One region of the Bradyrhizobium sp. 2S1 genome, then DNA from elsewhere that is predicted to be linked to it. Evidence: riboswitches for the same ligand, from Rfam matches in the RefSeq annotation. Region 1 holds a riboswitch; the other holds the start of a gene.
The links. A riboswitch is a leader RNA that binds a small molecule or an ion and turns the genes downstream of it on or off. The one in region 1 is predicted to bind glycine.
Positions count from the first base shown of each region.

Region 2: another riboswitch for glycine. It lies ahead of HAP54_RS47075 (ABC transporter substrate-binding protein); the one in region 1 lies ahead of HAP54_RS29130 (D-amino acid dehydrogenase).

Region 1 is NZ_CP147717.1:6,145,177-6,148,705, reverse strand. Features, by position in the region: partial or broken gene HAP54_RS29135 (M20/M25/M40 family metallo-hydrolase) at 202-1,325, shown strand; glycine riboswitch at 1,418-1,524, shown strand; glycine riboswitch at 1,528-1,643, shown strand; gene HAP54_RS29130 (D-amino acid dehydrogenase) at 1,709-3,016, shown strand; gene HAP54_RS29125 (ArgE/DapE family deacylase) at 3,365-3,529, shown strand, end outside.
Region 2 is NZ_CP147717.1:9,910,570-9,914,098, reverse strand. Features, by position in the region: gene HAP54_RS47075 (ABC transporter substrate-binding protein) at 1-1,287, opposite strand, end outside; glycine riboswitch at 1,553-1,669, opposite strand; glycine riboswitch at 1,673-1,782, opposite strand; gene HAP54_RS47070 (branched-chain amino acid ABC transporter substrate-binding protein) at 1,994-3,112, opposite strand; gene HAP54_RS47065 (ABC transporter ATP-binding protein) at 3,267-3,529, opposite strand, start outside.

The sequences.
Region 1 (3,529 bases):
TAGGCGAACTAACATGCTGTATGGCTTGTGAAATCGAGACTTGCACCAAGCGCAATGCGCGTCAATCGGTTTCGGGCGGGATCGGACGTACACAAACGAATGAGGCCGCGCGCCAGATTTTGGCTTTACAAATTCGTCGGCTGAGATTTTCGTAACGCGCGCGCGATGCCGGCGCGATCAAAACAACAAGAGAGAAAAACGATGAACCCAGCCAATCTTCCCTTTGATTCCGAAACAATGCTGCAGGGCCTGCGTAGCTGGGTGGAGTGCGGGAGCCCGACCTGGGATTCGGCGGCAGTCGAACGCATGCTCGACCTTGCCGCACGCGAGATGGCGATCATGGGTGCGACGATCGAGCGCATCGCCGGTCGCCAGGGCTTTGCCGGCTGCGTCCGCGCCCGTTTTCCTCATCCGAAGCAAGGCCAGCCCGGCATCCTGATATCAGGCCATCTGGACACCGTGCACCCGGTCGGCACCATCGAGAAGCTGAAGTGGCGGCGCGAAGGCAACAAGTGTTTCGGGCCCGGCATCTTCGACATGAAGGGCGGCAACTATCTGTCGGTCGAGGCGATCCGGCAATTGGCGCGCGCCTCCTTCACGACACCGCTGCCGATCACGGTGCTGTTCACCCCCGATGAAGAGGTCGGCACGCCGTCGACGCGCGACATCATCGAGGCGGAAGCCGCGCGCAACAAATATGTGCTGGTGCCGGAGCCCGGCCGTCCGAACAACGGCGTCGTCACCGGTCGCTACGCGATCGCGCGCTTCAATCTGGAAGCAACAGGCAAGCCGAGCCACGCCGGCGCGACGCTGTCGTCGGGCCGATCCGCGAGATGGCCCGGCAGATCATCGCCATCGACGGCATGACCACCGAGGACTGCACGTTCTCGGTCGGCATCGTGCATGGCGGCCAATGGGTCAATTGCGTTGCGACGACCTGCACCGGCGAAGCGCTCAGCATGGCCAAGCGCCAGGCCGATCTCGACCGCGGCGTCGAGCGCATGCTGGCGCTGTCCGGCACCGCCAACGACGTGACATTCAAGGTGACGCGCGGCGTCACCCGCCCGGTGTGGGAGCCGGATGCCGGCACCATGGCGCTCTATGAAAAGGCAAAGGGCCTCGCGGCGGCGATGGGCCTCGATCTGCCGCATGGCAGCGCCGGCGGCGGCTCGGACGGCAACTTCACCGGTGCGATGGGCATCCCCACGCTCGACGGCCTCGGCGTTCGCGGCGCAGACGCGCATACGCTCAACGAACATATCGAGGTCGACAGCCTCGCCGAACGCGGCCGCCTGATGGCGGCACTGCTGGCGACGCTGGACTGACATCGATTTGCACTGCACAACACGTTGGCACTGCCGGATCGAAATTTAGCCTTGTCCAATTTTCAGGCTTCGCCTACGGTCCGGCCGTCCAACACGACGATGCGGGAGAGATCGGAGCAACAACATGCGTGTTGTTGGCTTCGGCGCCGACGGAGCAACCGCCCCGGAAACTCTCAGGCAAAAGGACTGTATCGTCAGGACGATCTGGAGAGAGACGAATATGGCCGCACATCAAGGGCCATGACGTCCACCGAAGGGGATAGTTCGCTATTGGGCTGCGGCCCGATGCGGATCAAGCTCTCAGGTACCGTGACAGATGGGGCGCCGATGCCGGTTTCACCGGTGGTTCGGCGACTCTAACCCACGGGAGCCTGAAGACTATCATGCCTCACATTGCGATCATTGGCGCCGGCATCACCGGCGTGACGACGGCCTATGCCCTGCTCGAACGCGGCTACCGGGTGACTGTCCTCGACAGGCATCGCTACGCCGCGATGGAAACCTCGTTCGCCAATGGCGGACAGCTCTCCGCCAGCAACGCGGAAGTCTGGAACAGCGCCGCGACCATTCTCAAGGGGCTGCGCTGGATGCTCAGAAGCGACGCGCCGCTCTTGATGAACCCGAAGCCGAGCTGGCACAAATATTCCTGGATCGGCGAGTTCGTCGGCCACATCGGCCGCTATCGCAGCAACACCATCGAGACCACGCGGCTCGCCATCGAAGCGCGCAAACATCTTTTCTCGATCGCACAGCGCGAGAACATCGCCTTCGATCTCGAACGCCGCGGCATCCTGCACGTCTATCACGACAAGGCCGGCTTCGAAGCGGGCCTGCGGGTCAACACGCTGCTGCAGCAAGGCGGGCTCGACCGCCGGCCGGTGACCCCTGACGAAATCCGCACAATCGAACCTGCGCTGCAGACGGCCTGCTATGGCGGCTTCTTCACGCCGTCGGACGCGACCGGCGATATCCACAAGTTCACCCGCGGACTTGCCGACGCCTGCATCCGCCGCGGCGCGAGCTTCATCCACGAAGCCGATGTCGATGCGATCGCGCGAGGCGACGACGGCTTCCGCGTCAGTTGGAACGAAGCCGCTTCGCATGATGCTGACGTCGCGACGCAGCATGAGTTGCAGGCCGATGGCATCGTCATCTGCGCCGGGGTGGCGAGCCGTCACTTCGCTGGCATGCTGAACGACCGCGTCAATGTCTATCCGGTGAAGGGTTATTCGATCACCGTGCAGCTCGATGCGCCGCAAAGCCGCGACGCTGCGCCGACCGTCAGCCTGCTCGATGAAGCTGCGAAAATCGTCACCAGCCGGCTCGGCGCCGACCGCTTCCGCGTCGCCGGCACCGCCGAGTTCAACGGCTTCAACCGCGACATTCGCGCCGACCGGATCCAGCCGCTGGTGGACTGGGTGCGACAGCATTTCCCCGGGATCGACACCTCGAAGATCGTGCCATGGGCGGGCCTGCGCCCGATGATGCCGAACATGATGCCGGTGGTTCGCGCCGGACGGATTCCGGGCGTGTTCTACAATACGGGCCACGGTCATCTCGGCTGGACGCTCTCGGCCGCGACGGCGCAGATGGTAGCAGGGGCGATCGATGATTGGAGCGACCTCGACACGCCTTCAATGGTGCCGTCGCAGGTCGATACGACCGAGACCACCCGCGCAGCTTTCCCCTAATTACCCGGCCGAAGAGGAAGAATATGAGCGTATTTGCGTATGGCCAAGTCGGAATTCGCTGAGAAGCGCCGCGTGATAGGAACTAGCGTCACAATGGGAAAAAGCGCTTCATCGCGGGAGGGGACAATGCGCATTGGGGTGGTGAGCACGCATGACATTGCGGTCCGGCGCGGAATCCTGAACGACATGGATGCCGGCAGCGATCTCTTCGGCGGACCGATGCGTAACCGCGCCACCGGCACGCGCACCGACTGCGTGCGCCGCCTTTCCAAAACAGTCAACGCTCAGCCTTCTGCACAGGGCTCCACGAAAGGCACGACATGACAACTGAGACGTTGACCAAGCCGGATTCAGATTGCCGCAGAGCTGTGCGCGGCCGTCGACCGAAACTTCGACGATCAGATCGCGTTCCTGTCGCGCATGGTGCAGTTCCGCAGCTTGCGCGGACAGGAAGCGCCGCAACAACTTTGGCTGGCCGAGCAGTTCGCAAAGCGCCGCTACGACGTCGATGTG
Region 2 (3,529 bases), 3.8 Mb from region 1:
CCAGCCGCCGTCCTTCGGCGGCTTCTGGCTTGCAAGGACCATGTTCGTGGTCTGCCAGTCCATCGACTGGACCGTCACCTGAAAGCCGGCCTGGCGCAGCAACTGCGACGCGACGATGGGCTGGGTCTTGAGGGGCACCACATCGGTCGGCGCCAGCATCACGACAGGCGTGCCGTCGTAACCGGATTCGGCGAGCAGCTTCCTGGCCTCGGCCATGCCGCCGCCCTTGACGAGAGAGTCCGATCCGAGATCGGTAGCGAGCGGCGTGTCGCAGCCGAAAACGGCACCGCAAATCTTGTAGAGCTTCGGATCCCCGACCATGGCGTCGAGCACGTCCTTCTGGCTCAGTGCCATCATGGCGGCCCGGCGCACCTTGACGTTGTCGAATGGCGGATAAAGGAAATTCATCCGCCCGATGGTCTGGAAGCCGAGGCCGCTCAGAGGGCGCGACGTCAAATCCTTGTCGGCTTGCAGGATCGGCAGCATGTCGAATGACGGCCGTTCCAGGAAATCGATGTCGCCGGACTGAAGCGCGCTGGTTGCGGTCTGAACGTCGGGCATCGTGATCCATTCGACGCGATCGACCTTCACCACCTTGCCGCCCGAGGTCCAGCTTGGCGGCTCGGCGCGCGGCACATAGTCCTTGTTCTTCTCGTAGACGGCCTTCACGCCGGGCTGGAATTCCGCCGGGACGAACTTGAACGGACCCGAGCCGATCTGCTCGGGGATCGGCCGGTCCGACGGCGTGTCGGCAAGGCGCTTCGGCATCATGAACGGCACAAGCGTGGATGGTTTGCCGAGCGACTCCAGCACCAGGCCGTAGGGCTCCTTGAGTTTCAGTGTGATCGTCCTGGCATCGGGGGCTTCCAGGCTGGCGGTGAAGTCCATCAGCTTCTGGCCCATGCCGTCGACGGCAGCCCAGCGCTTCAATGAAGCGATGCAGTCTTCCGCAGTGACCGGCGTTCCGTCATGCCACTTCAGGCCGTCGCGCAGCGTGAACGTGTAGGTCAGCTTGTCGTCGGACACCTTCCAGTCCGCCATTTGCGGCCGGATCGTGAAGCTGGAGTCCATCGCCACCAGCGTGTCGTAGACCATGTAGCCGTGGTCGCGCGTGATATAGGCCGACGAAACGATCGGATCGAGCGCCCGCAGGTCGGAGTGCATCACCGCCCTGATCGTCTTGGCGTGAGACAGGCCCGGCCACGCCAGCGCCGTGGCGACAAGCAGCCCGCGTAACGCGGTCTTCCAGGACATCGGGGTGTTTTTGGCGCGCGGTGTGACTGACATCATTTTCCTCGGGTGAACGCTGAACGGACTTCGAGTGGTGTTGAAGAGCACGTCGGTTGAACGGAAACGGCTCGCCGGTGCGCGATGCCGTTTGTCATGGCGTCGAGACATCCGTCGAAGGCAGGGCAGTCGCGCGCTCGCGTCGCATGGATGGTCGTTGCGCCGGGGAGGCCGGCGCCGACGGGTGCAATGATGGGCATGTCTTGACGAGGCTCCCGGATGCCAGAGTCACCCCGACGCCGGCGTAAACCGGTGGAGGCGCCCCATCTGTCCCGGTACCTGAGAGCTTGATCCGCTGGAGCCCTTGCTCAATGCAATGGCGCGATGACGGATATCCCCTTCGGTGGACGCCGCATCAAGGATTCGGCGTCTCTCTCCAGATCGTCCTGACGACACGGTCCTTGTGCCTGAGAGTTTCCGGGGCGGTTGCTCCGTCGGCGCCGAACACGAAAACGAAGTGCTCGCTTTCGTTTCGATCTCTCCCGCATCGTCGCGTTGGACGCTCAAACGTTATTGTGCGCTCCAAAACCAGGCAAGATTAAACTTCAATCGTGACCTGCCCAGATCATATGCGTTCGATCTTGCGGGGCTCGTCGCTCCGTCAACTGCGGCAGATGCTCGCGCAATTCGGAAGGCGATCTGCGGAAACAACAACGCCCCGGCGAACCGGGGCGTTGTTCTCGGATTCAGATCAGATGCGAGGGGCTCAGGAGCCCTTCGGATTGATCTCGGTGTAATTGCCCTTGGCGTCCCACTTGTAGACGACGTAGTCGATCGCCTTGATGTCGCCCTTGGCGTCGAAGGCCATCTTGCCGAGCACGGTGTCCCACTGGCCGGCCTTGATCACGTCCATCACCTTCTTGGCGTCGGTCGAGCCGGCCTTGGCGACGGCCTGGGTCCACACCTGCATCGCGGCGTAGGTGTAGAGCGTGTAGCCCTCGGGGTCGATGTTCTTGGCCTTGAACTTCTCGACGATCGCCTTCGCGGTCGGCTTGTTGCGCGGGTCGGGGCCGAAGGTGAACAGGGTGCCTTCAGCGGCCGGGCCGGCGATCGAGGCGAACTCCTTGTCGTTCATGGCGTCGCCCGCCATCAGCACCGCCTGCAGGCCCTGGTCACGCATCTGGCGCAGGATCAGGCCGGCTTCCTGGTGGTAGCCGCCGACATAGACCAGATCGATGTTGTCGCGCTTCAGGCGCGAGACGATTGCGTTGAAGTCCTTGTCGCCCTTGTTGTAGGACTCGTTGACCTTCTCGGTGATGCCGGCCTTGTTGAGCACCTTCTTGGTCTCGTCGGCGAGGCCTTTGCCGTAGGTGGTCTTGTCGTTCAGGATCGCGATGTTCTTGCCCTTGTAGGCCTTCGCGATGTACTCGGCGGCGACGATGCCCTGCTGGTCGTCACGCCCGCAGACGCGCGCCACGTTCCAGAGCTTGCGCTCGGTGAACAGCGGGTTGGTCGAGGCCGGGGTGATCTGCAGCACGTTGGCGTCGGCATAGGCCTCGGAGGCCGGGATCGACGACGACGAGCAGAAATGGCCAGCCACGAACGGGATCTTCGAAGAGCCGATCTTTTCCGCGATCGAGCGCGCCTGCTTCGGATCGCAGGCGTCGTCATTGGATTCCAGCGCGAGCTTCTTGCCGAGCACGCCGCCGGCGGCGTTGATGTCGGCGACCGCCTGCTCGGCGCCGTTCTTCATCTGCCGGCCGAAAGCGGATTCGGAGCCCGTCATGGGGCCCGCGACTGCGATGGTGATGTCTTGCGCGAATGCGCTCGCCGATAATGCGAACGAAGCGCCCAATGCCAGGCCGATCAGCTTCAGTGATTTCATGAGACGTCCCTCGTGGTCGTTGCCTCTAGCGGAAGGGCCCGGCGCGCCGGGCCCCAAAACCGCGCGCATTCTCGGCTGATTTCGCGGCGAAGTCACCGGCAATTTTCAGGCAAATCGACGCTGCATCCGCCGCATCTTGCTGCTCGGGGCGGCGCTAGCCGCGGCGGCCGCCTTCCAGATAGGCGGCGCGGATCTCGGGGCGCTGCAGCAATTCGGCGCCTGTTCCGGCCAGCGTGATCAGGCCGTTGACCATGACATAGCCGCGATGGGCGAGCTTCAGCGCATGGTTGGCGTTCTGCTCGACGATCAGGACGGTGAGGCCGTCCTGCCGGTTCAGCGTGCGGATGGCGTCGAAGATTTGCCGCGCGATCAGCGGCGCCAGCCCCAGCGAAGGCTCGTCCAGCATCAACAGCCGCG